Regions from separate parts of the Priestia sp. YIM B13552 genome, predicted to be linked through region 1. Evidence: riboswitches for the same ligand, from Rfam matches in the RefSeq annotation. Region 1 holds a riboswitch; the other holds the start of a gene.
The links. Region 1 has a riboswitch for lysine ahead of ACFX40_RS11240 (aspartate kinase). Riboswitches for the same ligand answer to the same signal wherever they lie in the genome.
Positions count from the first base shown of each region.

Region 2: it holds a riboswitch for lysine, as region 1 does, so the genes downstream of both, lysA (diaminopimelate decarboxylase) here and ACFX40_RS11240 (aspartate kinase) in region 1, are expected to answer to the same signal.

Region 1 is NZ_JBHZOU010000002.1:993,692-1,008,612, forward strand. Features, by position in the region: gene ACFX40_RS11190 (ABC transporter ATP-binding protein) at 1-52, opposite strand, end outside; gene ACFX40_RS11195 (cation:proton antiporter) at 243-1,454, opposite strand; gene ACFX40_RS11200 (cation:proton antiporter regulatory subunit) at 1,455-1,955, opposite strand; gene ACFX40_RS11205 (hypothetical protein) at 2,104-2,433, opposite strand; gene gerE (spore germination transcription factor GerE) at 2,634-2,858, opposite strand; gene ACFX40_RS11215 (acyl-CoA thioesterase) at 3,032-3,481, opposite strand; gene sdhB (succinate dehydrogenase iron-sulfur subunit) at 3,545-4,318, opposite strand; gene sdhA (succinate dehydrogenase flavoprotein subunit) at 4,322-6,109, opposite strand; gene ACFX40_RS11230 (succinate dehydrogenase cytochrome b558 subunit) at 6,139-6,747, opposite strand; gene ACFX40_RS11235 (YslB family protein) at 7,237-7,764, shown strand; gene ACFX40_RS11240 (aspartate kinase) at 7,816-9,048, opposite strand; lysine riboswitch at 9,190-9,367, opposite strand; gene uvrC (excinuclease ABC subunit UvrC) at 9,433-11,199, opposite strand; gene trxA (thioredoxin) at 11,424-11,738, opposite strand; gene ACFX40_RS11255 (electron transfer flavoprotein subunit alpha/FixB family protein) at 12,151-13,131, opposite strand; gene ACFX40_RS11260 (electron transfer flavoprotein subunit beta/FixA family protein) at 13,165-13,938, opposite strand; gene ACFX40_RS11265 (enoyl-CoA hydratase) at 13,957-14,730, opposite strand; gene ACFX40_RS11270 (fatty acid metabolism transcriptional regulator FadR) at 14,811-14,921, opposite strand, start outside.
Region 2 is NZ_JBHZOU010000003.1:453,052-467,972, forward strand. Features, by position in the region: gene ACFX40_RS14450 (DUF1292 domain-containing protein) at 1-229, opposite strand, end outside; gene ACFX40_RS14455 (PAS domain-containing sensor histidine kinase) at 317-2,041, opposite strand; gene ACFX40_RS14460 (YckD family protein) at 2,202-2,516, opposite strand; gene ACFX40_RS14465 (NAD(P)/FAD-dependent oxidoreductase) at 2,590-3,708, opposite strand; gene ACFX40_RS14470 (CBO0543 family protein) at 4,049-4,561, shown strand; lysine riboswitch at 4,628-4,810, shown strand; gene lysA (diaminopimelate decarboxylase) at 4,949-6,277, shown strand; gene ACFX40_RS14480 (dicarboxylate/amino acid:cation symporter) at 6,330-7,592, shown strand; gene ACFX40_RS14485 (hypothetical protein) at 7,730-7,864, shown strand; gene ACFX40_RS14490 (hypothetical protein) at 8,015-8,200, shown strand; gene ACFX40_RS14495 (LysR family transcriptional regulator) at 8,337-9,248, shown strand; gene ACFX40_RS14500 (O-methyltransferase) at 9,435-10,121, opposite strand; gene ACFX40_RS14505 (pentapeptide repeat-containing protein) at 10,247-10,966, opposite strand; gene ACFX40_RS14510 (PadR family transcriptional regulator) at 10,985-11,314, opposite strand; gene ACFX40_RS14515 (GNAT family N-acetyltransferase) at 11,471-12,049, opposite strand; gene ACFX40_RS14520 (hypothetical protein) at 12,224-12,697, opposite strand; gene ACFX40_RS14525 (aminoacyl-histidine dipeptidase) at 12,942-14,402, opposite strand; gene ACFX40_RS14530 (3-hydroxybutyrate dehydrogenase) at 14,597-14,921, opposite strand, start outside.

The sequences.
Region 1 (14,921 bases):
CTTGTTCTCCTTTTTGAAATGATCTGTTAACAGATTGAATGACAACATTCACAGCAGTTCCTCCTCCTTGAATTTTTAAATCAAAAGCTCGTTCATCTAAAAACACAAAAGCTCCTACCTGAAAAAGGTAGGAGCTTTCGGTTGACCGATCAGCCCGTTGCTATATTTAACTGATTTGTTATTGGATTATTTTGAATTTTATCATATTAATCCGATTTGTCAACTGTGTTTTATATATTTTATCACTTTGATTCTTGAGGATTTGGTTTTTTCCATTTAAATACCGAGTTTAAAAATCCGTATATATGCTTAGACTCCTTCGTTAACAAAGGGCCAATAATAGCTAAAATCAGTACATAAAGCGCGGCGAATGGCTGAAGAATTGCAGATAATCCTCCTTCAATTCCAATGTTAGCCATAATGATCGAAAACTCGCCTCGTGACATAATCGTTAACCCAATGTTGGTAGAGGCCTTATGTGACAGCCCGCTTTTTCTTCCTGAAATCATACCGGCTGTAAAGTTACCAATTATCGTAAGCGCAACTGCGCCAAGCGCAAGCCAGCCTGCATCCCACAGTGTGAGAGGATCAATACTTAACCCGAAGCTGAAGAAAAAGATAGCTCCAAAGAAATCACGAAATGGTACGACAAGATGTTCAATACGATCGCGATGTTCCGTTTCAGAAAAGACAAGTCCAAGCAATAACGCACCAATTGCTTCTGCCACGTGAATTGTTTCTGAGAAGCCTGCCACAAAAAACAATACCGCAAACACGACGATTATAAAGATTTCGTTTGATGAAATATTTAAAAGTTTATTTAGTAGCGGCGTGGCTTTTCGAGCAATGATAAAGAACAGCATCATATAGCCAAACGCAATTAAAATAGATGTTAAAGATCCAGCAAGCGATCCGTGGTCTCCAAGCACCAACCCTGAAACGACAGAAAGATAAACGGCTAAGAAAATATCTTCAAACATGATGATCCCTAATATCAGTTCCGTTTCTGGATTCGCTGTTCGTTTTAAATCAACCAATACTTTTGCGACAATTGCGCTGGACGAAATCGTAATAATTCCAGCGATAATCAGCACTTCAAGAAGAGGATTTCCTGTCAGGTATCCATACAATAATCCTAAAGTAAAGTTAATTAAAATATAAATAGATCCTCCCACCGCGATGGACCTACCTGATTTAATTAGCTTTCCAACTGAAAATTCTAATCCTAAATAAAACAGTAAAAAGAGAACTCCAATTCTCCCCATAAATTCAATAATCTCTTGGCTTTCAATAAACTTTAAACTGAATGAGCCAAACTCAGGAGCATGGGGACCAACCGCCATGCCCAAAAGAATGAGGAATGGAATAATCGTAAATTTAAATTTATGTGCTAGTATAGCCGCTAAAGCAACTAGTAACAAAGCTGTCCCAACTTCAAATACTAAATGATCCAATTATGAACTACCTCCTTGTGAAAGCAATTCTTTAATGAGCGTTTTTAAATTTCCTCTTTCACCAGAGATGACAAGCGTATCTCCTTCTTCAATTAACGTATCTGGTCCTGGTGTGGATAATTTTTTTTGCGTGTTTTTAATGACGGCGATGATAGTGACATCATAGTTGCTGCGAACGTCAATTTCACCAATTGTTTTACTGTGAGCTTTCGCTTGTTTTTCAACTTTGTACCATTCAATAACTAAGTCATTGAATGCCACTTCAATGGTTTCCATTGCTTTTGGCTTGTAAATCATGCCGCCTAAAATTGCCGCTAGCTGTCTTGATTCCGTATCTGTTAACGTAATGTCAAAAATGCTTTCTTCTAAATCTTTTTGATCGAAGTGGTAGATTTCACGTCGTCCATCATCATGAATGATAACGACTACGCGGTTTCCTCCGCTTGTCTCAATTTCAAATTTACGGCCGATTCCTGGTAACTCCGTTTCTTTAATCATCATCGAATGATCACTCCTATAAAGTTTTTAAAAAGAATTTTTTAATTTTGTCGCGTTATCTGCATAGAAAATCCGCATAGCAAATAAGCCTAAGAATAGTTGGTAATTTTAGGTTTGAAGAAAAGGCTGTTGAAATTTCAACCTTTTTTATTTAATTGAGGTAACTTGATTGAAAGATTTTCGGATAAAAAAGTGTTTTCTTGAGGATAAAATACGCAATTTGATGCGTTGGAATGATGAGTTTGGCACTCGTCCATACTAAAGCAAAAGTTACTATCGCGCTTTGTATGAGGGATCCTATTTGTTTAACGCTGTGCTTAGCTCCTGGAGACATGTGCACAATATCGGTGTAATGCTGAACCGAACTTTTTGTGACCTTCACTTTTTCAAAGTCGTTATCAATAAATTTATCTGGCAAACTCGCAAAAGGCAAACAGAATATCATGCATAACAATAAGCTCATCCATACATTTTTCATCATCTCACCTCTCTTTCTTCTGAACTAGTATCTCCTTACTTAAAAGTATACGTACTCTGAAATTCAATTTCAAGCAATAAGTTTTTTTTATAAAGATTTACCTTTTTTATAATATTTTCTTAACGCCATTCTTTTTAGATATGTATGCGACACTTAAAAAAATATACAAAAAGCTGGCTTTCTAAGAAGAAAGCCAGCTCATGTTATAGTTCAAGTTCTCCCATTCGAAGGAGTTCTACGACTGCTTGAGAACGCCCCTTGACTCCAAGCTTTTGCATCGCATTAGAAATATGATTTCGAACTGTTTTTTCGCTAATGAATAGTTCACTCGCGATTTCTTTTGTTGTTTTGTCCTGTACTAAAAGCTCGAATACTTCTCGTTCACGCTTTGTAAGTAGCGGTTTAGGTTGAAACTCTTTTTCTTTCAATGTAACCCTCCTTGCCTGATCCTGAGTTGAACTATCGGATGGGTGTAAATTTAGTCAACATATCTTATGTGCGGTATGCCTACGCGGTTACTAGTTTTAGAAAAAATATGCAAAAAACTCTTTTTTACCTTTAAAAAAGAAAAAAGCCTGAAGAAAGAGCCTTCAAGCCATTTTCATATATTTGATAAACACCTTTTCATCTCTTCATCCCAAGGCACGCTTTTTCCTGTTTCTTTAGAAATTTGCACCATTGTTCCTCTCCCGGTGAGCACAACCTCTTTTTGCTTATTTTGAATCATATAGTGTAAATCAACCGACGAACGTCCAATTCTATGAGCTTTTACAAAAACAGATAGCACGTTGCCAAAATACACTTGTTTGACATAATCGCACTGCAAATCAGCCACCACCGGTATCGTTCCCTCATGCTCACTCGTCCACTTTTGCATAAAGCCAATATGGTGAAAGAATTCCGTACGTATTTGTTCAAAATAAACAAAAGGAACCGTATTATTTAAATGCCCAAACATATCTGTTTCTGAAAATCTTACCTTGATCTCCTGCTTAAACGAAAATGACTCTTTCCAATGATCCATGTCTTCAATATACGAAATATTATTCATCTGTATTTCCTCCGTTCGTCATAGACAAAATAAAACCTCTCCGCGTGGAGAGGTTTTGAGTGATTATACTTGATCGCTACCAAAGAAACTTCTGAATGCTTGAATTGTTGTATCGCGGTTCAAAGCTGCGATTGAAGTAGTCAATGGAATTCCTTTTGGACATGATTGAACGCAGTTTTGAGAGTTCCCGCAGTTCGCTAGTCCTCCATCACCCATAATCGTCTCTAAACGTTCTCCTTTATTTAACGCACCGGTTGGATGGGCATTAAACAAGCGAACTTGAGAAAGCGGTGCTGGACCGATGAAGTTTGACTTGTCGTTTACGTTTGGACAAGCTTCTAAGCAAACGCCACATGTCATACATTTGGATAACTCGTAGGCCCACTGACGTTTCTTTTCAGGCATACGCGGTCCTGGCCCTAAATCGTATGTGCCATCGATTGGAACCCAGGCTTTTACTTTTTTTAGTGAATCAAACATACGGCTGCGGTCTACTTGCAAGTCACGAACCACCGGAAATGTTTTCATTGGCTGTAAGCGAATTGGCTGTTCTAGTTTATCAACAAGAGCCGTACATGACTGACGAGGTTTACCGTTGATGACCATTGAACAGGCTCCGCATACTTCCTCTAAACAGTTCATTTCCCAGTTTATCGGTGCAACCTCTTTACCTGAAGCATCAACAGGGTTACGTCTGATTTCCATCAGTGCTGAAATAACGTTCATATTCGGACGATACGGAATTTCAAACTCCTGATTGTAAGGAGCAGATTCAGCTGAATCTTGACGTGTAATAATGAAGCGCACTGTCTTTTGGACTGTTTGTTGTTCACTCATTGATTAACGAACCCCCTCTTGTTGTTTTTTTGGTTTTTCATCTTTTTTCTTTGTGTAGTCGCGCTTACGCGGTTTGATTAACGATACGTCTACCTCTTCATAATGGAAAGAAGGAGCCGTTTTCTTATCCACAAAAGATGCCATTGTTGTTTTTAAGAATTCTTCATCGTTACGATCTGGGAAATCTGGCTTATAATGGGCACCGCGACTTTCGTTACGGTTGTAAGCTCCTAGCGTTACAACACGTGAAAGCTGAAGCATGTTTTGCAGCTGACGAGTAAATGTTGCCGCTTGATTACTCCATTTAGCCGTATCATTAATGTTAATACGATCATAGCGTTCAATTAATTCTTGAATTTTTTCATCTGTTTTTAACAGTTTGTCATTGTATCGTACGACTGTCACGTTGTCAGTCATCCATTCCCCTAGCTCTTTATGAAGAACGTATGCATTTTCTGTGCCTTGAAGATTCATGATATTGTTCCATTTCTCTTCTTCTTCTTTCACATGACGATCATATACGCTTGAAGAAATAGCATCTGCGCTCTTTTCTAAACCATTGATGTATTCAACGGCTTTAGGACCAGCAACCATACCACCATAAATAGCTGATAATAAGGAGTTTGCTCCTAAACGGTTCGCTCCGTGCTGTGAATAATCACACTCACCAGCTGCGAACAAGCCAGGAATATTTGTCATTTGATCGTAATCCACCCATAAACCGCCCATTGAATAGTGTACGGCTGGGAAAATCTTCATTGGTACCTTGCGCGGATCATCGCCCATGAATTTTTCATAGATTTCGATGATACCTCCAAGTTTAATGTCTAGCTCTTTTGGATCTTTATGTGAAAGGTCCAGATAAACCATGTTCTCTCCGTTAATTCCTAACTTCTGGGCTACGCAGACGTCAAAAATTTCACGAGTGGCAATATCACGAGGTACTAAGTTACCGTACGCAGGATATTTTTCCTCTAAGAAATACCAAGGTTTACCGTCTTTATATGTCCAAACGCGTCCGCCTTCTCCACGAGCAGATTCACTCATAAGACGAAGCTTATCATCTCCTGGGATAGCAGTTGGATGAATTTGAATAAACTCTCCGTTTGAATAGTATGCACCTTGCTGATACACGATAGATGCCGCTGAACCGGTATTAATAACTGAGTTCGTCGATTTTCCAAAGACAATCCCAGGTCCACCTGTAGCCATAATAACCGCGTCAGCTGGGAACGTTTTAATTTCCATTGATTTTAAATTCTGTGCAGAAATTCCGCGACAGCTGCGCTCATCGTCAAGAACAGCACCTAAGAATTCCCATCCTTCGTACTTTGTCACAAGTCCGGCAACTTCATAGCGACGAACCTGCTCATCTAATGCGTACAATAATTGTTGACCCGTTGTTGCTCCAGCAAAAGCCGTACGGTGATGCTGCGTCCCGCCAAATCGTCTGAAGTCTAACAAACCCTCAGGAGTACGGTTAAACATAACACCCATGCGGTCAAGTAAGTGAATAATACCAGGAGCTGCTTCACACATTGCTTTTACAGGTGGCTGGTTGGCTAAAAAGTCTCCGCCGTACACTGTGTCATCAAAGTGTTCCCATGGTGAATCCCCTTCACCTTTCGTGTTTACGGCTCCGTTGATTCCACCTTGCGCGCAAACTGAGTGAGATCTTTTTACCGGAACTAGTGAAAATAAATCTACTTGCTTGCCAGACTCAGCAATTTTTATTGTTGCCATCAAGCCAGCTAAACCGCCACCGACTACGATGATTTTTCCGTTACTCATCGGAACCCCACTCCTTCAAAACCTTAATTTTATGCAAATGCGAATAATGTACGAACACCTACAAATGTAAGTGCTAAGAAGATTGCTAATGTCACATAAGTTGAAATTCTTTGAGAACGTGGTGTTACAGTTAACCCCCAGCTAACTCCAAATGACCATAGACCGTTTGCAAAGTGGAAGATCGTAGATACAACACCAACTATGTAGAATGCAAGCATTGCCGGGTTGCTTAAAATTCGTTCCATCATTTGAAAATCTACTTCTTTTCCAAGCGCAGCTTGTATTCTGGTTTCCCATACGTGCCATGTGATGAAGATAAGTGTGATTACACCTGAAACACGCTGAAGGATAAACATCCAGTTACGGAAAAAACCGTAGTTGTTAACGTTTGTTTTAGCAGTGAATGCGATGTAAAGACCGTATATTGCGTGAAAAACGATTGGTAAGAAAATAATGAAAATTTCTAGAGCATAGCGGAAAGGTAAGCTCTCCATGAAGTGAGCTGCTTGATTAAATGATTCTTCTCCCTTTGTCGCGAAATGATTCACAACTAAATGCTGTGTTAAGAAAATCCCGATTGGTATTACCCCAAGTAATGAATGGATTCTCCGATATTGAAACTCTCTGTTTGCCGCCATCTGCGTAGACCCCCCTTAGTTAAATGAACATAGTTTGTGAAGAACTTTCTTACTCCCACTAGACAAATAGATTAATCGTGAATACAGGAAATGAAAACCTTTGCATTTCCTAATAAAGTATGTGACAGGTTAATTTTACTCCCATCGATTAAGAGCGTCAAGGCAAGATGTTTAAATCTTCTATAAAATATAAATTTATAAAATTTTATATTTGTTAACGCTTACTGTATTGATGTTACAGATTTTTTCTTTCTATTATAATATTGCTTGCCACAAATAAGTAAGCGTTTACTTTATGCTTTTATTGTAAACAAGTTCACAAAACATTTACACAGGTAAAAGTACCTTTTTAAAAGGTATATTATGGATTTTTCATCTTTACATCTAACTCTTTTTACCATAATAAAGATCCTCTTACATTTTATTAAAAAAATGCGTGAGAGGTTTTTTAGATTTGTATATAATAGTAGTAAAGAAAGAGGGGAAAGCATGAGCAATTTACAAACAGAATCACAGCAAGAACTTGAAGAGACGATGGAAACATCAGAACCTAACGTCACAGCTGAAACAGAGAGAACTCTTGATCACGTTTCATATTTCGGATACAGCCTTTTGCGTGACGTGTTAATTCCAGAGCTTCTTGGAGACGAAACAAATACCATTTCATACTGGGCAGGAAAACACCTTGCGCGGAAATACCCATTAAATACAATGGATGAAATCGTCGCTTTTTTTAAAGCAGCTTCCTGGGGAACACTGACGCTTGCAAAAAAAGATAAATATTCACTCGAGCTTGAGTTATCAGGTGATGTGGTCAGCAAAAGATTTCAGCAGGAAACTTGTTCGTTTCATCTTGAGTCAGGATTTGTGGCTGAACAGATTCAGCGTCAAAACAACTGCCTAACAGAAGCCTACTTAACACATAAAGAAAAGAACGGAAAAGTGCTGATTTCCGTGCAGTGGGACCGAAAAGATATCTTACCTACCGAAACACGCGCGGAGCGCTATAAAAAGTAGGAAATACGTATATATAAAAGACGTGGAGATACCACGTCTTTTTTCTCTTCTTTATACGTGCACTGCTTGCTGCTCTTCTAATTCAAATGCTACGTGAAGCGTCTCAACAGCTTTTACCATATCAGCGTGCGGTACAACTGTAGATACTTTAATTTCAGACGTGCTGACCATCTTCACTTCAATTTTCTCCCCTGCCAGCACTTCAAACATTTCGGCTGCAACGCCTGGATTAGAAATCATGCCAGAGCCGACAATTGATACTTTAGCCAGACCGCTTTCATGTTCAATACGCGTATATCCTAAAGTAGATTTATACTCTTTTAAGACGGCAAGAGCGGCATCTACGTCTACGGTTTTAATAGAAAATGAGATAGAGAGACGATTATTAGCCGTTACGTTTTGAATAATAATGTCCACATTTAACTGTTCTTTTGCTAATGCTGTAAAAATAGTAGAAAGAGTTTGCAACTCATTGTTTAACCCTTCAATTGTCACTCGTGAAATATTATCTTCAAACGCAATTCCTCTTACGACTAAGTTTTGTTCCATTGAAACTTCCTCCTCAACAATCGTTCCATTCTCGTTTTCTAAGCTTGAACGCACTTCTAGCGGTATCTGATAATTTTTTGCAAACTCAACAGCGCGCGGATGCAGCACCCCTGCTCCCAAATTAGCTAATTCTAACATTTCGTCATATGAAATAGAGTGAAGCTTACGAGCATCTTCTACATAGCGCGGATCTGTCGTAAACACTCCTGTTACGTCTGTATAAATATCACATTTTGCAGCTTTTAATGCTGCGGCAAGAGCTACTGCCGTAGTGTCAGAGCCGCCTCGACCTAATGTTGTAATGCTTCCATCTTCTGAACAGCCTTGGAATCCAGCTACTACTACGATTCGGCCTCTATCTAATTGGCTTTGAATACGAGTCGTGTCAATGTGCTGGATTCGTGCATTGCTGTGAACTGCTTCCGTCTGGATACCAGCTTGCCAACCTGTTAGCGAAGTTGCTTCATACCCTTTATATTGAAGGGCCATTGTTAACAGGGAAATCGTTACTTGTTCTCCAGTTGTAAGAAGCATATCCATTTCGCGTTTGCTTGGACTGTCCGTAATATCACTTGCTAATTTCACCAGTGCATCTGTCGTTTTGCCCATTGCCGATACAACAACAACTACTTGGTTACCGCGCTCTGCTTCTTGAATAACACGGTTTGCTACATGTTGGATACGTTCAACAGAACCAACAGATGTTCCACCAAATTTTTGAACGATTAATGCCATAATTTTGTTCATTCCTTTTCAATAAATTTGCATATGCAGGATGATGAGAAGCTAAATTTTTTTACTCAGACAATAAAAAAAGCAATGAGATGAGCTCTCATTGCTTAACGAACGAAAATTATAAAACATAACCGTCCACTGCCGTGAGATAGCTCTCCAAGAATCTACATCTTGACAATCCTACGTTTATTCAACGCAGAACCAGCAATCATTACTATGAGGTAATGTTCACTTCGGCAAATTTCCCTTTCCGTCTCATTCATAAGGGCTCATACCCTTCCTGATACGTACTGATTAAATTTGCACCTCTATCTTCACTTCATTTGATGAAGTGTCGTATGAAATTAGTTAATAGCTTATCAAATATTTTCTATTATTTCAAGACTATTTTTGTAATGTTTCATAAATTTTTTCAGCAATGTTTTGAGGAACACCTGAATTTCGAATATCATCAACCGTTGCTTCTTTCAATTTTTTCACCGAACCAAAATACTTTAACAAAGCTTTTTTACGCTTTTCTCCCACTCCCGGAATGTCGTCCAGAACAGACTGAAAAGCGGACTTAGAGCGCACTTGACGGTGGAAAGTAATCGCAAATCGGTGAACTTCATCTTGAATTCGCTGAAGCAAATAAAATTCTTGACTATTGCGTTCAAGCGGTATGATTTGAGGAGGCTCACCAATCATCAGGTTGGAGGTTCTGTGCTTATCATCTTTGACAAGACCTGCTGTAGGCACTAAAAGTCCCAATTCATTTTCGAGAACGTCCTGTACTGCAGCTAAATGCCCTTTGCCTCCATCTACAACAATTAAATCTGGAAGCGGAAGACCTTCTTTTAACGCTCTGGAATACCGTCTGCGAACGACTTCTCTCATGGAACTGTAATCATCTGGTCCCTTTACGGTCTTAATTTTATATTTGCGATATTCTTTCTTTTCCGGTTTCCCATCAACAAAAACAATCATCGCAGAAACGGGATCTGTCCCTTGAATATTTGAGTTATCAAATGCTTCAATCCGGTAAGGCGCTGCAATTCCAAGCTCTTCTCCTAACCGTTCAACTGCGCCAACCGTGCGCTCTTCATCTCGTTCAATTAAATAGAATTTTTCACCGAGCGCAATTTTTGCATTTTTACACGCAAGTTCTACTAATTCTTTCTTTTTGCCTCGCTTTGGATGCTGAACCTCTACTTCTACTAATTTCTCAGCTAACTCTGCATCAATCGTTGCTGGAACCAGCACTTCTTTTGGCTTAATATTTTTGGCATAAAACTGACCGATAAAAGTTAAGAAATCTTCTTCTGGCTCTTTATAAAAAGGAAACATAGAAACTTCTCGCTCAATTAATTTCCCTTGGCGAATAAAGAAAACTTGAACACACATCCAGCCTTTATCATAAGAATAGCCAAACACATCTCGATTAACAAAATCATTAAACGTTACTTTTTGCTTTTCCATTGTCGCTTCAATATGAGCAATTTGATCTCGATATTCTTTAGCCCTTTCAAAGTCAAGTTCTTCTGAAGCTTTTAACATTTTTTCAGTTAACTCTGTTTTGACATGCTCATATCCACCATTTAAAAACCGCGTGATATTTTCAATAATTTGTTTGTTTTGCTCTTCTTTTACTTCTTTTACGCAAGGAGCTAGACATTGCCCGATATGGTAATACAAACAAGGTCTGTCTGGCATGGTAGAGCACTTTCTTAGTGGATAAATGCGATCAAGAAGCCGCTTGGTTTCATTTGCAGCTTGAACGTTAGGATAAGGACCGAAGTATTTCCCTTTATCTTTTTTTATTTTTCTTGTAATAACAAGCCGGGGCTGTTTTTCAGCTGTAATCTTAATAAAGGGATAGCCCTTATCATCTTTAAGCATGATATTGTATTTTGGATCATGCTTTTTAATTAAATTCATTTCTAAAATAAGCGCTTCTAAATTAGAAGATGTGACGATATATTCAAAATCGACAATGTCGTTTACAAGTCGAAGCGTCTTTCCGTCATGAGATCCGGTAAAGTAGGAGCGCACTCGATTTTTTAATACTTTTGCTTTTCCTACGTAAATGACCGTTCCATATTTATCTTTCATCAAGTAGCAGCCGGGCTGATCCGGTAAAATAGCCAGCTTTTCTTTTAAATAATCATTCATACTTTTCTCCTTCCTCTTCTCTTACTCTGTCCATCTATACATTCGCTTATGAAGCGTAACCTACATTCTTTTCTGCTTTACAATACATGCACATAAGCCGGATTTGTGACGGTGTTCCTTACATCTAGTATAAAACAAACGAACGCATATTCGCTAAATAAAAGTATTCCCAAAAGAGAAAAAGTGGAGAAAAAGAAAAAACCTAGCCTGAGCTAGGTTTTGACTTACGCGTGTTTATTAATTAATTCTGTTAATGCTTCTTTTGGTTGGAAACCAACTACTTGATCAACTTTCTCTCCATCTTTAAATAATACTAAAGTTGGGATACTCATAACACCAAATTTTCCAGCTGTTTCTTGGTTTTCATCAACGTCTACTTTCACGATTTTAACTTTATCGTTAAGTTCACCATCAATTTCTTCAAGAACTGGAGCAATCATTTTACAAGGGCCACACCATGGTGCCCAAAAGTCAACAAGCACTAGGCCTGATTTAATTTCATCTGTAAAGTTTTTATCTGTAGCATGTGCAATAGCCATTTTAATTCCTCCTAAATATATGCAATATCCAAATTCTACTCACAGTATATCACCTTCAAATAAGGTTTGCTAACTTTTTGCTTACATTTATACTGTTTATTCTTCGCTCTAGTTTGTACAATTTACATAAAAACATACGTAGAAAATTTCGTTTTCCGTGAGGTTGAGACATAACGAAATGAATTCCATCTAAAGGTGAACAAATAGTATGCAAAGACTGAACCGCTTGTGCCACCGCAGTTGATTTCTGTGCAAGACTTCTCTTTCTGCAGGAGTCTTGCACAGAAATCAACTGCTGCTAGAAAGACCCACACACATAAAGTTTACCCCAACAAAAAAACGAACCACTAATCAAACATCTTGATCAATAGTTCGTTCTTCACTTCGTCTAAAATACTTTTGTCCCAGCCTCTTACGCAGACTGTACTTTCAGCTTTTTAAATTCTTCCGTTAGCAGAGGCACCACTTCAAATAAATCTCCAACGATTCCGTAATCAGCTACTTTAAAAATATTAGCCTCAGGATCTTTGTTAATAGCAACAATAATTTTTGAATTTGACATGCCGGCCAAATGCTGAATGGCTCCTGAGATTCCGCAGGCAATGTATAAATCTGGTGTGACTACTTTGCCCGTCTGACCGATCTGAAGAGAATAGTCGCAGTAATCTGCATCGCATGCTCCGCGAGACGCCCCAACAGCTCCATTTAACACGTCCGCTAGTTCTTGGAGAGGTCCAAAACCTTCCGTGCTTTTTACACCTCGACCACCTGCAATCACGACTTTTGCTTCGGATAAATCAACCCCTTGCGTTGCTTTACGTACAACTTCTTTTACAACTGTACGCAGGTTTTTGATTTCAACATTTAAATCCTCTACATCACCTGTACGTCCGTCGTCTTTTGCAAGCGGTGAAATATTATTTGGACGAATTGTGACAAACGTAAAAGCATCGGTCATGATTTTCTTTTCAAATGCTTTACCAGAATAAATTGGGCGGGTGAAGACTACTTGATCCCCTCCAACTTCTACATCCGTCACATCGGAAATAAGTCCTTTGTCTAAGCGAGCTGCCAGTTTTGGCGCTAGGTCTTTGCCAAGAGCCGTATGGCCAAATACGATAGCTTCAGGCTGTTCACTTTCAATGATGGCTAATAACGCCTGAGCGTAGCCATCCGATGTATAAGCAGCTAAATCTTCATGCTCCGTCACAACAACTTTATTCGCTCCGTACGCAATAAGCTCTTCACTTAAAGCTTTTACGTTCTTTCCTACTAACGCTGCAACAATTTCTCCACCGTCAGCTACAGTAGACGCTGCGGAAATCGCTTCAAACGATACGTTTCGTAATCCCCCATCACGTGCTTCTCCTAGAACTAACACTTTGCGTCCCATTGCAATACCCCCATTGTTTTGACTTTTGACTTATTAAATGACTTTTGCTTCCTTATGCAGTAAATTGACCAGTTCTGTCACTTGATCTTTTATATCTCCTTGTAATACGCGTCCTGCGTCTTTTTTCGGAGGCAAATAAATTTCAATAGTCTTTGTTTTTGCTTCTACATCATCTTCATCTAAATCTAAATCATCCAATTCCACTTCAACCAACGGTTTCTTCTTCGCTTTCATAATCCCTGGAAGAGATGGATAGCGAGGTTCGTTAAGTCCCTGCTGAGCTGTTACTAAAAGAGGAAGCGACGTTTCGATAACCTCAGAATCACCTTCCACATCGCGTACAACAGTCACTTTTTCACCTTCGATATCCAATTTTGTAATCGTCGTAATATAAGGGATTTCTAACTGTTCTGCTACGCGCGGTCCCACTTGGCCCGAACCTCCGTCAATCGCTACGTTTCCTGCCAAAATCAAGTCAGGAGATTGTTCTTTTAAGTAATGTGCCAGCAGCCTAGAAGTCGTGTACTGATCGCCATCTTCTATGTCATCTTCCGTATTGATTAAAACCGCTTTATCTGCTCCCATAGCCAAAGCTGTTCGGAGTTCTTTTTCTGATTCTTCCCCTCCTACACTCACGACCGTAATCTCCCCGCCATGCTTTTCCTTTAGCTGAATAGCTTCTTCAACTGCATACTCATCGTAAGGATTAATAATAAATTCAGCCCCATCTTCAACAATTTGACCATTTTTTAATGAAAGTTTCTCCTCTGTATCGAATGTTCTTTTCACTAACACGTAAATATTCATTCAATTCCCCTCCTAAGCTTATTTTCCTAAAAATTTAGGCTGGCGCTTTTCAATAAAAGCGGCTACGCCTTCTTGAGCATCCCGGCTTTTGAATACGCTTCCAAAAAACTGCGCTTCTTTTTTAATGCCGCTGTAGTAAGCATCTGTTTTTACATGCTGAAGCAGCTGCAAGGTAGCTTTAACAGAAATCGGGCTTTTTTTGGCAATTTTTCTAGCAAGTAAAAATGTTTCATTGATAAGCTGACTTTCTTCAAAAGCTGCATTTGCCAATCCTAACTCCACTGCCTCGCTTCCGGATATTGGATCACTGGTCAGCATCATCTCACAAGCCTTATGAACTCCTACATAACGAGGCAATCGCTGAGTTCCTCCAAACCCTGGTATAATTCCTAACTGCAGCTCAGGCAAGCCCAGCTTAGCGTTTTCCGTTACCAAACGGATATGGCAGCTCATAGCAAGCTCCAACCCTCCGCCTAAAGCAGCTCCATGAATAGCTGCAATCACTGGTTTTGGGTAATTTTCAATATACTCAAAGAGCTCTTGACCGTTAACAGCAAGCTTCTCGTATTCTTTTTCCTGCTGAAGCGATGTGAATTCTTTTATATCAGCTCCGGCACAAAAGAATTTCCCTTCACCTTTAATAACGATAACCCTTGTCTCTTTACTATCTTCCAAATGTTTCAAAACACTTGAAAGATCTTTTAATAAATCTTGAGACAAAGCGTTAGCAGGTTGTCTATTTAACGTAATGAAGCTTATTGCATCAACAGTTTCAACCTGGATAATCTCCATTTGTTTACGCCACCCTTTCTTTCTATTTTCATTACCTTGCGCTTTTTCCCCTCGCAGGGGAGCAGCAGGCTCACTTACGATTATGAGCCGCTGCAGCCGTTTAACAGCAGGGAATGGACTTTATCTACCGATTCTATTAGACCATATCGATGATCGTTCATTACCCATGTTGTGACAGTTTCATCAATCGT
Region 2 (14,921 bases), on a different contig from region 1:
CCTTTTCAAACTCCTCGTCATCTTCAATTGAAGACCATTCACCATCATCTTCAATTTTCAAAAAGAAAACATCAATTTCTTCTTCTGTTTCAATTAAAACTTCTTCCACAAACGCAACGGCAATATAATCGTGCCCTTCAATCGTCATTTTTCCAAGCACTTCAATATCTTGCTCTTGATCATTTTCATCTAAAATTGTAAAAATCTCTCCCGTTTCAATGCGTTCCATCTTATTCCCTCCTAATTTTAACCTCATTATTCGTTCACTAACATGTATTCCCCTTTAGAAAAGGTTTCATGCTTATAAAAGTAGAATCTACTTTTTAAAAGGCAAAAGAATGTCTACGGTAGTTCCTTTTCCAAGCTCACTTACAAAGTTAATTTCTCCTCTATGTTCTCGAATGATCTTATAGCACACCATCAGTCCAAGCCCCGTTCCTTTCTCTTTGGTACTATAAAAAGGTTTTCCTAAATGCTGCATTCTTTCCTGCGTGATGCCTAGCCCCTCGTCGCTAAACCGGACAACAAGGTTCTCCTGATTAAACCTTTTTAGTTGAATCGTTACGGTTCCTCCACTTGGCATAGATTCGACTGCATTTTTAAATATATTGCTAAACACCTGTTTCAACTGATTTTCTTCGCATAATACGAGAGGAAGATGAAGATCAATTTCTTTTTTTACGTGAATTTTCTCTGTAATCCCCTGCACCTCAGCTAGCTTTAAAGTATTCTCTAAAATATCTTGGACATGTTTGTCTTTGTAGGTTTTCGCCTGAGGCTTTGCAAGACTCAAGAACTCATCGGTAATCAATTCAATTCTATCTAACTCATGATTTATCATTTCTACATAGTAAGGCTGACCGCTCGTTTCTTTTAATAACTGTATAAATCCTTTTACCGCCGTCAGAGGGTTTCGAATTTCGTGAGCAATACCAGCGGCTAACTGTCCGACTAAGGAAAGCTGAGCGGATTCACGCAGCAATTTTTCAGTTTTTTTACGTTCTGTAATATCACGAAACAAAACTTGAATGGCCTGCTTTCCCATATAGGGAATAGGAAAGGCAATGGTTTCGGCATCAATCGTATGACCGTCTTTATGAATAAACTTTTCTTCCTGTAGGTCTACAGATTTATTTTCTGTTTTCATTCGATAAATTCGCTGTTTTACAACATCATAGTAGTCAGGGTGAACAAACTGATAAACACAAGCTCCTAATACGTCTTGAGGACTTTTGTATCCTAGCGCTTTAGCTCCTGCAGGGTTGATGTAATCAATTTTCCCTTCACTATGAACGATAATCGCTTCCGGCGATAACTCAATCAAGCTTCGGTAGCGTTCTTCACTTTCTTTTAAAGCCGTTTCGGCCTGCTTGCGTGATGTTATATCTCGATAGACAAAAGCAATGCATAGCGGCCAATCATTCATATTTTCAACGCGGAATAGTGTGACGCTTACATTAATTAAATGACCGTCTTTATGCTGTCTGACCGTCTCAAATTCCGTTTTCGATTCACCTGATTGAATGGTCTTATGAAGTTCCCACACTGGCTCCTTTAAAAACGAAGGTATAATCGGAAGAGGCTTTTGATAAATTTCTTCAAACGTCCAGCCAAATGTATTCTCAAACGCAGGGTTCACTTGAAGCGTTTTACCTTTTAAGTCAACGACAGCAACAGCATCTGCGTTATGATAAATAAAAGGCTGAATCTGTTCTTTTTTCTCCTGATAACTAGTTATATTCACGCAATGTCCCATGATTTCAGGCTTTTCTGTGTAAGATAAAGGGGTTAAGTTTACTACATAGCGTTTATCATTTATTTGAAGCTCGTACATAAGCTTTTTCTTTTTATTTAGTGCTTCGAAAAAATGCTCATACGAGACCCATTCTTCCAGAGGGATTTTTTGCTCATGAACGCTTTCACCTTGATACATACTGTAAACAAGATGGTCATCTTTTTGTTTGTAAGCAAATATGATTCCTAGCGCCTCAGCTGAATGATTTTCTGCATGTAATCGGACTATTTTCTTATTTTCGTTCATCGTTCATATTTACCTACCCCTCACTAGCATCTTTCCTACTCGTTCTCATTCTCTTAATTTTACATGAGGATTTTAGAATTTACTAGATAAAGAAGCGGATATTTTCCATTCATTCACATAAAAAAGCGCCTGTAAAGGCGCTTTTTTATGTGAATATGAATTACTTTGAATGATGCATTTTATGACAGTGTCGCTTCGGAACAAAACCATTTTTCTCCATATGCTGATAACGATTTTCCATATGCGAAGAAATGTTTTGACTCTCCGCTTTGCTTAACACGCCGTACTCCACATATTTTGAAAGTATTTCTTTCTTTTTTGCTAGTATTTCTTTGTACAGCACGGACAGTTCCTGCTTTTGCTGAGACGTCAGCTGCACGTCTTTTGTTTCTGGCTGAGGATTGTTTTCCGCTAATACAGGCGTCGCGCTCATAAATAAAAAAGCTGCTGCTGCACTTATCATAATCTTTCGCAAACAATCTACTTCCTTTCATCATATAGTAGTTGTAGTTTGCGAACTTCTATTTGTTTTCATTCATTCTGTTTGCTTAAGACTCGATAGCTCCTCTTACATCATAGTCGCTAAGATCAATTTCCATTTCCATTTCAAGTGCTAATTTAGCAAGCTCTGAACCAAGATAAGGACCCGACGTTAAGCCTGAAGCTCCGAGACCATTGGCTACTAGTATTCCTTCGTAAGCCGGAAGAGCCCCAATGACTGGCAAGAAGCCTGGAGTAAATGGTCGAAACCCTACCCTTGTTTCTAAGACTGTGCTTTCTGTTAAGCTGGGAGCAATTGATAAGGCCTTTGAAAAAATCTCATGAAGCCCCCCAGCAGTTACTCGCAAGTCATAACCCGTGTCGTTTTCATGTGTTGCTCCTATGACAATTTGACCTTGTTCAAACGAAAGAATATATTGGTCGCTTGGAGGCATCACAACGGGCCAGTCTTTTGTATCTAAATCTGGAAGGTGCAAGTGGACAATTTGCGCTTTTTGAAAGCTTGCTAAAAATTTCACTCCAAGAGGCTCTAGTAATTGATTTGCCCAGGCTCCTGCTGTCACGATTGTTGTACTTGCTAGAAGGGTTTGTCCATTTACGGCAACGCCCGTTACTCGATTATTTTCATAAAGAAGTTCTGCGTTTCCTTCTATTATTTTTGCACCGTTTTTCTTCGCTGCATTCACAAGTGCGTTTCGAAGAGCTCTTCCGTTAACGCGAGCGGCTCCACTAATATGAACTGAACTGTATTCTTCCGAAAGAACCGGAAACAAAGCCTGTGTTTCTTTAGCGGATAAACATGTAATCTCGCCTATTTCGGGAGCTTCTTCCCGACGTTTATATGCTCGTTCTTCCATTTTTTCAAGCTTTTGTTCATCAGTATGTAAGCTAATTGCTCCCACTTGCTTATATCCCGTATCGGTTTCTCCATCTTCTTCTAATTGCTGAATTAATGTTTGATAGTACTTGGCGCCGCCTTTTGCTAAGCGGTACCATGCTTTATTTCGACGCTGTGAAAGCCATGGACAAACAATTCCTGCTGCTGCATCAGTAGCTTGACCAGCATCCTTACGATCTACCAATGTCACATCTGCTCCTGCTTTTGCTAAATGATATGCTGTAGAAGCTCCAAGTATCCCAGCTCCAACTACGATGTATGTTTTCATACCAAAACACCCTTTTCTTTCTTCTAGTATTCTTATGCTATATGTGTGCAATTTTAGCATAGCAAAAAAAGAAGTCACATACTAGGCGAAGCTATTTTGAGCTTATTTTTACGTCTTGCTGACTTTAACATATAGCAGCTCCTTTCATCTCGTAAACAAAAGCGGTAGAAGTTCCTTTACGAAGATTATAGCAGCGTGAAGAAAGCCACAAATAGTGGTAGTACGTCTTTAACGCTGCTGCTTATGGCTTTTCTATTATAGTTTCTGAATAAAAGCAAAGAGAATAAAATTTCTATAATATGTAAATAAAAAGAAATAACCATTATTTTAAGGAGAGCGTATGCAATCTTCATTTGTGTTATTTTTTATCATTCTTGGTTTACTATTTGGCAAGTGGCGCAGGTATCAAGAATACTATCCTACTTTGCTGTTTTGGGTCACGGGGAATTTGCTTTATGAAGTACTGCTGTTTCATCACCGCGTATGGGTATTTCACCCTGTTGGTATTGATCACCTTTTTCTACCCGATCACCTAATGGTTTCCCTTGGAATAACCTTAATTATTTATCCGGTTGTTATACCGGTTTTTTTAGGAAGGCTGCCGCTGCATGTAAGCGGCCGGCTGTGGTGGATTCTTTTGTGGGCGCTTTTATTTACTGTGATTGAGTTCATTGCTTATGTTAATCACAGTATTACTCATCATTATGGATGGTCGCTGCTGTGTTCTTTTCTCTTCAATATTGTCACGTTCTCACTTTTAGTCATTCATCAGAAGACAGCGCTGGGTGCTTGGGTTCTATCTGGAAGCTTTATAGCTTTCTTATTTATTCTTTTTGATATTCCTATGCCTTAACTTTTCATTGACTAGACGGAGGAAAAGGAAATATAATAGAAATTACATTTAAATATAATTTTCCTCTCTGAGAATAGAGGTGCATGAAATCAAGAGTCACTTATTGGAGACTAATGGAGTCTGTGAAGATAAGTAAAAGGGATTTCGTGCCGAAGTATATAAACATCCATTGTGTTCATATACTGGTTCAGTATTGAATAAATGCTGAGCTGTCACAAACCATTTGGTTTGTGGAGAGCTATTGAAGAGATGTTGATGCCTAGAATGTAATAATATTTTATTATTATGAAACCAAGACGCGTGAACATCACTTCACGGGTCTTTTTTGTGTTTTTCTACTGACCATCAAAGTTATAGTTGAATGATTTAAATGGAGGGATACGGATTATGTACTTACATGGAACGAGTAAAATTAACAGCAGCAATCATTTAGAAATTGGGCAGTGCGATACGGTCGAACTGAAAAAACAATACGGCACTCCCCTATACATCTACGATCAAGAATTAATTGAGACGAAATGCAAGGCCTTCCATTCAGCCTTTCGAAGAAGCGGATTTTCATATCAAATCGCCTATGCAGGGAAAGCCTTTCTTTGTATGGAAATGGCTAGCCTTTTAACGAAGCTTGATATGTCACTAGATGTGGTCTCAGGAGGCGAATTATTTACAGCGCTTGAAGCTGGATATCCAGCTGAACGCATTCATTTTCACGGCAATAATAAAACGATTGAAGAAATGGAAATGGCTCTTGATGCGAATATTGGCTGTTTTGTTGTTGATAACTTTACCGAACTTGAAGTTTTGCATGCCTTAGCAGCTGAGCGCAAACAGAAAGCATCTATTCTTCTGCGTGTTACTCCAGGGATTGAAGCCCATACACATGAATATATTATGACCGGACAGGAAGACTCCAAGTTTGGATTTGGGCTTTCCAATGACCAAGCCATGAAAGCGGTAAGTTCTGCGTTAGAAAAGCCTTACTACGATCTTTTAGGCATTCATTGTCATATTGGTTCGCAAATTTTTGAAGTAGATGGTTTTTCTCGCGCCATTGATATTTTAACTGATTTCTTATTCAGCATTCGTGATAAAATGGAATTTGAAGTAAAAGTTTTAAACGTAGGTGGTGGTTTTGGTATTCGTTATACCGAAAGCGACTCTCCTCTTCCAGTTGAGTATTATGTAGATGCACTGACAGAAAAGCTAAGCCGCACGTTAACTGAACAGAATTATACCCTTCCAGAAGTCTGGATTGAGCCTGGAAGAAGCATCGTAGGAGAAGCAGGTACAACGCTTTATACAATTGGATCAACGAAGGAGATTCCAGGTGTACGAAAATACGTAGGAATTGACGGCGGTATGACCGATAATATCCGTCCTGCTCTTTACGATGCAAAACATGAAGCTGTCTTGGCTAATAGAGTGACGGATAAAAAAGATGAAACAGTATCAATTGCGGGTAAATGCTGTGAATCAGGAGATATGCTTATTTGGGATATTGATTTACCGCACGTTAATCAAGGAGATTTATTAGCAGTGTCCTCTACAGGTGCCTACAACTATTCAATGGCTAGCAATTACAACCGTATTCCGCGCCCTGCTGTTGTATTTGTAAAAAATGGAGAAGCTCGTCTTGCTGTAGAGCGAGAAACATACGAAGATTTGGTGCGTAAAGATGTAAAGCCAGTCGTTACTACGTATGCAATGAGCAAATAATAGCTGTTCTTGCGTAGTAAAGAAGCTATTGTTGTTTGGAGGAAATCTAACTATGGTTTTAAGTGTATTTAAAACGTACAGATCATCGCTTATTCTGCTTCTCGCTATTTTAATTGGCGGGATAGCAGGATATGCTATCGGGCCCGATGTGGCAGTCGTAAAGCCCTTTGGTGATTTGTTTCTTAATTTAATGTTCATGATTATCGTTCCCCTTGTCTTTTTTAGTGTGGCTTCGGCGATCGCAAACATGAATGAAATGAAGCGTCTTGGTAAAATTATGCTAGGTATCGCCGTTGTGTTTATCGCCACTGCTGCTGTTTCAGCCGTTTTAGGCTTTTTAGGCGCATCACTTTACAATCCGCTACATAATGTAGATACTTCTGCCATTAAAGAATTGATGGGTGACAGTGAAAATACAGCTGAAAAAATGACGCTTTTAACTCAGCTTGTTAGTACATTTACTGTATCTGATTTTGTTCAGTTATTTTCGAAAGAGCACATTTTACAATTAATTGTCTTTGCCGTTATTTTCGGTATTGCTACAACGATGGCTGGCGAAAAAGGACAGCCTATGGCGAAATTTCTGACTTCCGGTCAAGAAGTATCGATGAAGGTTGTTAAAATTGTGATGTACTATGCTCCAATTGGTTTAGGGTGCTATTTTGCTACTGTAGTAGGAGAACTTGGACCAAAGATCTTACAAGGGTACGCTAGAGCATTTATTCTTTATTTATTAATTGCAATCGTTTACTATTTCGGTTTCTTTACGCTATATGCATGGATTGCTGGCGGTAAAGCAGGAATTAAGCTGTTTTGGAAAAATGCAGCTGCTCCTTCTATCACCGCTATTGCTACCTGTTCTTCTGCTGCATCTATTCCAGTCAATTTAGATGCAACAAAGAAAATGGGTGTGCCGCTGGATATTGCTGAAACGGTGATTCCATTAGGAGCAAACACCCATAAAGATGGTTCTGTTATCGGTGGTATTCTAAAAATTGTTTTCTTATTCAGTTTGTTTGGCAAAGATATGACGTCTGCTACGAGTATTTTGAGCATATTAGGCGTAGCCTTTTTAGTTGGAGCCGTAATGGGAGCAATCCCTGGAGGCGGTATGATTGGCGAAATGTTAATCATTACAATTTACGGATTTTCGCCAGAAGTTCTGCCCATTATTGCGGTCATTTCCACAATTATTGACGCCCCTGCTACGCTTTTAAACAGTACGGGAAATACAGTAACAGCGATGCTTGTTACAAGGTTTACAGAAGGAAAAGACTGGATTAACAAAATTATCACCACCGATAAAGTCGCCTAGCAAAAAAGCAAAGGGAACAGTTTAGTGACTCTCCCTTTGCTTTTTTCGTGTGCAGTAATATTGATAGCGGTGTATAAAGTCTGTAAATACGTACATTCTATAGGTATGTTTCATAACCGAACTGGAGGTGTCGTCTAATGAGTAACGCTGCAGGAGGTTCAAAGAAAAATCAACCGAATGATGCGAATCATGTAAGCGCAGAAACAAAAGCTCATCAAAAACGTCTTACTGAGCAAAACAAACAAGAACATCAAGCTGAAGAGCGAAAATAAAATGACGTTAAAGAGCGCAGCACCTGCGTTCTTTAACGTCATTTTATTTTTAGAGAGAACTTTATAACTCCGCTCATTATAGGTCTATCGTACAACCTCCTTTCAAACTTTTACATATTCTATTAATAGGTTTGTAAAAGGAGGAATGATATGATGTTTTCTTGGCTAGAGATTACAGCCGCAGCCTTTGGACTTTCAGTTATTTTGATAAGTTTTGCATTTTTGCCCGAACGTACATGCAAAAATCTTTATATTCCTCATCAGCTAGCAGCAAAATCTATGTTTCTCTATAAAAAGATTATGCGTTTTATCAATCAATTTCGACAGAAATTTTAGTTCATTTCCTTTCCCTGGTTTTATTCATTGGATATATCCTCCCCCTTTTTAATTAGCGCATTTACAGTAAATAATTTAATGGTTAAAATAAAGAGTAAAGAAAAAGGATAAGCAGTTTGCAGAAATGGAGTTTCACATGGAAATCAGAGACTTAGAATACTTTATAGAGGTAGCGAATCATAAGAATTTTACAAAGGCAGCGCTGCAAGTTCATTTGTCACAAACAGCTTTAAGTAAAGCCGTCAAAAAAGTAGAAAATGAACTAGGATTTGAGCTTCTTGATCGTTCAACAAGAGAATTAAAGCTAACCGATGCAGGAGAAGTTGTGTATCACCAAGCAACTAAAGCTCTGTCGGTGTTAAAAGACATGCCTCACTTGTTGGGAGATTTAATGAACTTGCAAACAGGGCAAATCAAGATGGGAGTCCCTCCGCTCATCGGGACCTTGTTTTTCCCGAAGATTGCAAAAGCATTTAATGAACAATACCCTAAAGTATCTCTAGAGCTTATTGAATTTGGAGCAAAAAAAATTGAAGCACTTGTGGAAGAGGCTGGTGTAGATATGGGGATTGTTATGCTTCCTCTTACAAGCGGTCATGATGAACATTTTCACGTATACCCGTTCGTTAAGGAGAGATTTCTTTTATACGCGCATAAAAACCATCCTTTAGCGAAACGTTCTTCCGTCTGGATGAAAGAATTGGAGCATGAAAAATTCATTATGTTTAGTGAAGAATTTACGCTGCACGACCGGTTAATTCAAGATGCTTTAAAATCAGGCTTTGTGCCTTCTATAGCGTATAAAAGTTCTCAATGGGATTTAATTATTGAATTAACAGCGGCAGAACTAGGTATTGCTATTTTACCCGAATCGCTTTATACCAAAGTGAAAGATCCCAATATTACTACCGTACCTATTGCAGATCCTGAAATGATGTGGGAACTTGGAATTATTCTGTTAAAAGAACGCTACAGTTCATTCGCTGTACGAGAATTGATTAATTTTTTAACCGAAAAACAAATGACAGATAAATTGGGGCCCATTTAAAAAGAGTCTGGAACAAAAGTATGTTAATTCAAGGACAATCCGAACGAGTTTGGTTGAGAATCCAACTCGTTCGGATTTTTTCGTGGGGACGCTGAACGTAGGTTTCATGTATGTATTTGCTTCTAGCTGTTGATTGGATGGGTTTCGTTATGTCTCCGTCTCTTTTTATGTGTAATACAAATTTTATCATTCAACAATCCCTACAATGAATCCATCATAGCCTTTGCTTCCAACGGTTTGTATAGCCGTGGCGCTGATTCGTTTTTCTTGAGCCAGAACATTCATAAATTGGCGAATTCCCTTTACATTTTCATCTTCACTTTCTGAGTTCACCACATGCCCTTGACGAACAACATTATCACAAATAATCGTACTTCCTCTTTTCGATAATTCTAGAGCCCACTTTAAGTAATTTGGGTTATTCGGCTTGTCAGCATCAATAAAGATAAGATCAAACGGCTCTGTTCTCTTATCCTTTAATACAGCTAATGTATCAAGCCCGGGGCCGACAAGGACTTCTACTAAGTGGCTTACTCCCGCTCTTTTTAAATTAGCTCTTGCTACTTCTGCATGCTGAGCGCTCAATTCGAGCGTAATCAGCTGTCCGTCTTTCGGAAGAGCTCTGGCTAGCCAAATCGTGCTGTATCCTCCAAGAGTACCAATTTCCAAAATGCGTTTAGCTCCTTTTAATAAAGCTAACAAATGCAGAAACTTTCCTTGACTAGGCGATACGTCGATGGCAGGTAATCCAGCCTCTTGATTTGCCTTCAATACCTCATCAAGAACAGGGTCAGGTTGTATAAGCTTATCATTCATATAAAGATCCACTTCATTCCAAATTTCATATATAGACATTTCCATACTCCTCCACATAAGTGATAAAAGCTTTATTATTTCTATGAATGTGTTCTAGCTCTCTAATAAACTATCCTGCTCGCTCTTAAAAAGAATTGTTATATGTCCATAAAAAAAGACCTTCAGAGAGGTCTTTTTTATCTTTAAATAATCGTAACTTTACTCAGATCTATCTTGGCACTTTTTAAAAAGTTATATGTCAATTTATCCATTTTTGCACCTTCAAAATCGGATTTTTTTAAATCTGATCCTCGAAACTGTACATTTAGCAAAGTGGCGTTGCGAAATGAGGCTTTTTTTAATGATGTTCCTTCAAAAATTGTTCCCTTAAATGTTTCCTCGTCAAATACAATGTCTGTTAAATTACATTGCTTAAAGTACGTGTTGTCATAGATACAGTCTTTAAAACTGGCCTGTTTAAAATTTGCCCATTTAAATTGTACGCCTGTTAAATTAACGTGATGAAATATCGCTTTCGTTAAATTGCTGCTTTTAAACATGCTGTCCGTAAGATCTGCGTAGCTAAAATCAGATTCATTCAAATTACTGGCATTAAATTTCCCTTTATACACCGATACAGAACGAAAATCAGATTTTGTAAGCTCGGTCTTTGAAAAATCCATAGGGACGGTTTGCTTTAATTCCTTGGTTTCTACATTCATTGATTGAATCAGCTCTGTGATATCGCCGATAGAATTGATTGTCATATAATAAGCCTGTTCTTCATTATGCCCATCTTTTTTATAATCTGTAAATTTTTCCTGTAAGTTCTGTGATAGTTCTTCCTCTAAATCTTGAACATTTTCTACATCCTGATAAGGAGCCAAAATGTTATGCACATGATTTTTTATTTTTTCGTTCATTTATAACATCATCCTTTCTCACAACAATAAATCAATAATTTTTTTCGCTTGCTCCCAATTTTCTTTGTTTTGTTTATATACGTTTTTTCCTTGTTCTGTAATTTTATAATATTTTCTGCGGCCGCCTTGTACAGCATCTCCCCAGTAAGAAAGAATATGGCCGTCTTTTTCAAGGCGCTTCAAGCTTGAATACATTGTGGCTTCTTTTAATTCATACTGCTCTTTAGAGTAGGTATAAATAAGCTTACTAATTTCATACCCATACTTATCGCCGCTGAGAAGTAATTTCAAAATCATTGTATCTGTATGTCCCCGAAGTAAATCTGAAGACATTTTTGTATATACCAAAGTATCACCTCTTTATGTATAATTTAAATCATATTACTATGACAGTCAAGGTATTATATTTAATAAAATACACTAATATATAATTGCACATATGTAAACAGCTTAACAGTAGAAAATAGCCGGGAGAAACGTACCGGCTATTTTCTAGGAGACACCTTATTCTTCGTTATAACTGAGCTTAAATACTATCGGCGTACTTTCTGCTGATATTTTCCAAACCATGTGATGATACCCCTTGCTCCAGTAATCTTTTACTAAATAATCAGGGATTCCAAATATGTTTTTCCATACTTCTTGAGCATTTTTGTATCCGCTGTCCAAACAAATTTTTTTAATTTCTCTGCTTTGAAGCGTAAGCAGCATAGTATGTAAAAGCAGTGTGCCTACACCTTTTCTTTGGTACTTTGGATGAACAAAAACTGTGCCGATTTCAATCCATCCTTGCAGCTCTCCTTTTGTACACGCCGTAATTAATTCACTAGCAGGACCATATTCAATACAGCCAATAATCTTATTGGTGCACGTATCTATTCCGAGCCAAAAGAATCGATGTTTTCCACCGCTATCAAGGTCACTTTTTAAATATTGTGCTTTACTTTCAATTTCTATTTGTATATCGTTCACCATGTCTGATAGACCCTCTTTATGAAAGGTATCTGTGATTACTTCATTAAAAAGCTCGTGGAGTTCTGCGCGGTCTTCTATTTTTGGTCTTCTTATTTCAATATGATGCAATGTTCATTCCTCCTTGTTATTTCACGGCAGAATATGAAGCTTTACCATTATTATTTATTAATCTATGTTGATACTCCTTTTCTCTTTCTACTGTTTTTCCAATAAAAAAGCACGAGAAACTTTGAGTTCTCGTACTTTTTTATAATATGGATTCTGCTTTTCTATTGGGAACTGTTAATACTGATTCACAAAGCTCTGGATTTTACATACGAATTCAGAAAGGTTCTCCTTTATCTCTTTGTCCTCTGTTTTCTCTACTTGCTCCTGTATGGCATCAATCATTAAACGTGCTCTTTTAGGATCTATAGAGGCCGGTTGGCTGCTGTTGTTTGATAGACTTTTCAAAATTTGATTAGTCATTTTGTTTTTATCGTGAATATAAAATAATATTTGAGGAACTTGATTAATTAACAAATTTACGTATCTGCGAAACTCCTCTATCTCATATAATTCTCTTGAATTACCTTTAAAGCCATCAACGGAAAGCATAAGACTCTGGTAGCCTTTATCACTGCGTTGATTAAGTGCTTTAATCACTTTCAAAAACCGATCGAACTTTAGATAGCGTATTTCGTCTTTCCTTAATTCTAAAAATTCAATTTCTCCTTTTTCCAAAAAGGGATCTTTGATAAGACTATTATCATTCATATACATTCTCTCCCTACTAATTTATTAGTTGCAGAGCTTGTTTTGAATTCATTTGTCTATCGTTTTAGTAATTGTTTACCTCTTTTAGGCCCGTTTTAAAACCTTCATTTGTAAAACGCTTACATAAATGTTCTCAATTGCCTGACGTGTTGACGGAATTCTGCTTATTATCTGATAAATGACCAATGAAAAAGAGCTCCTTTACAGAAGCTCTTTTTTAAAAATTATAGAGATGCTGATAACTTTATATCTTATTTGCTTCTTTTAATACCGCTAATAAGTATTCCCATGTCTTAATAGTAGACGGAATGCTCAGGTGTTCATCAGGTGTATGAACGTCGTACATATCGGGGCCGAGCGAAATGGCGTCTAATCCAGAGATTTTTTCCAGGAAAATACCGCATTCAATTCCAGCATGGATGGCGATGACCTCCGCCTCTTCCCCATACTTTTCTTTGTAAACCTTTTTACATAATTCACGAATTTTTGAATCTGCATTGTACGCCCATTCAGGGTAATTACCTTTTGTTTCAACTCTTCCTCCGACTACTTGAGCAAGTATGTGCACTTGACTTACTATTTTTTCTTTTAAGCTTTTTACTGAGCTGCGGATTTCATTTTGAAAAACAATCTCAGACTCTGTCGTCGTAATCACACCTAAGTTGGTAGAAGATTCTACTAATCCTTCGATATTCATACTCATGCTTTGAACGCCGTTTGGTGTTAGCATAATAGCTTGTACAATTCGTTCTGTCGTTTCTTTTGTGAAACATTTCCCATCGGAAGAAAATTTGTTTATTTTTACATATACGCTCGGATCAGCCGCTTGTAATTCATTTTTTACTATTTCGTTCCACTCACGAATCTTATTTTCTAGCTTCCCTACCTCAGAAGGCTCAACTGATAGAATTGCTTCTGATTCACGGGGAATCGCATTTGATTTTAATCCTCCACTAATGCTGCTTAAAGAATAGGGAAGTTCATGTTGTAAATCATATAAAACTCTCCCCAGCAGTTTATTAGCATTTCCTCTTTCTTTATCAATTTCCATTCCAGAATGTCCGCCGCGCAGTCCACCGATGCTTAAGCTATATGTTTCTGAGTTATCGGAAGACGATTCCCAGTCTACGGGAATACGAAGCACGCTTTTTACCCCGCCTGCGCTGCTGACAAGCAGCTTTCCGTCCTCTTCTGTATCAAGGTTAATAAAGATTTTCCCTTCAAAATGAGCTGGACTTACAGCAATGGCTCCGCCCATAGTTGTTTCTTCCTCAGTAGTAATGACTACTTCAAGAGAGGGGTGAGCTATATCATGAGCATCTAGTAAAGCCAGTGCATATGCAACGGCAATCCCGTTGTCAGCTCCTAGCGTAGTACCATTTGCATAAAGCATATCTTCCACAATTCGCAGTTGAAGCGGATCTTTTTCAAAATCATGCACAGTCCCTTTATTTAACTCGCATACCATGTCCATATGTCCTTGCAAAATGATGGCTGGAGCATGTTCATATCCTTTAGCGGCCGGCTTTTTAATAATTACATTTAAAGCCTCGTCTTGGATAACTTCAAGGCTTCTTCCTTTTGCAAAAGAAACTAAATAGTCACTAATTTTCTTTTCATTTCCAGATTCTCTAGGAATAGCTGAAATTTCGTTAAAAAAATAAAAAACCGGATGTTTAATTAATTCATTTACTGTTTGCACCATATGTATCATCCTTTCTAAACTGTAGGCTTTTTTATCATACTATTTATCTTTACAGGAGAAATAGTATGAGGCTTTTTTTATGTATAGCCTAATTATATTTTAACGTTGATTAACTCAATAGAATAGATATAACCTAAAAAAGCATAAATGAGCCCGTTGGACTCATTTATGCTTTTAATGATTTATTTTATTTTTTATTGAGCTGTATATCCGCCGTCCATTACTACCGCTTGACCAGTTACACCTTTTGCTTTATCACTCGCCAAGAAGATAGCATAGTCAGCAATTTCGCTCACGTCTAATAATCTTTTTTGAGGGACTAAAGGATAAATAACTTCTTCAAGCACGCTCTCTAATGGTACGTTTCTTGTTTTAGCTAAACCATCTAACTGACCTCTTACTAGTGGTGTATCCACATAACCAGGACAAAGTGCATTCACCGTAATACCATGTGCTGCGCCTTCAAGAGCAGCTACTTTTGTTAGCCCTATTACACCGTGTTTAGCACTGTTATAAGCT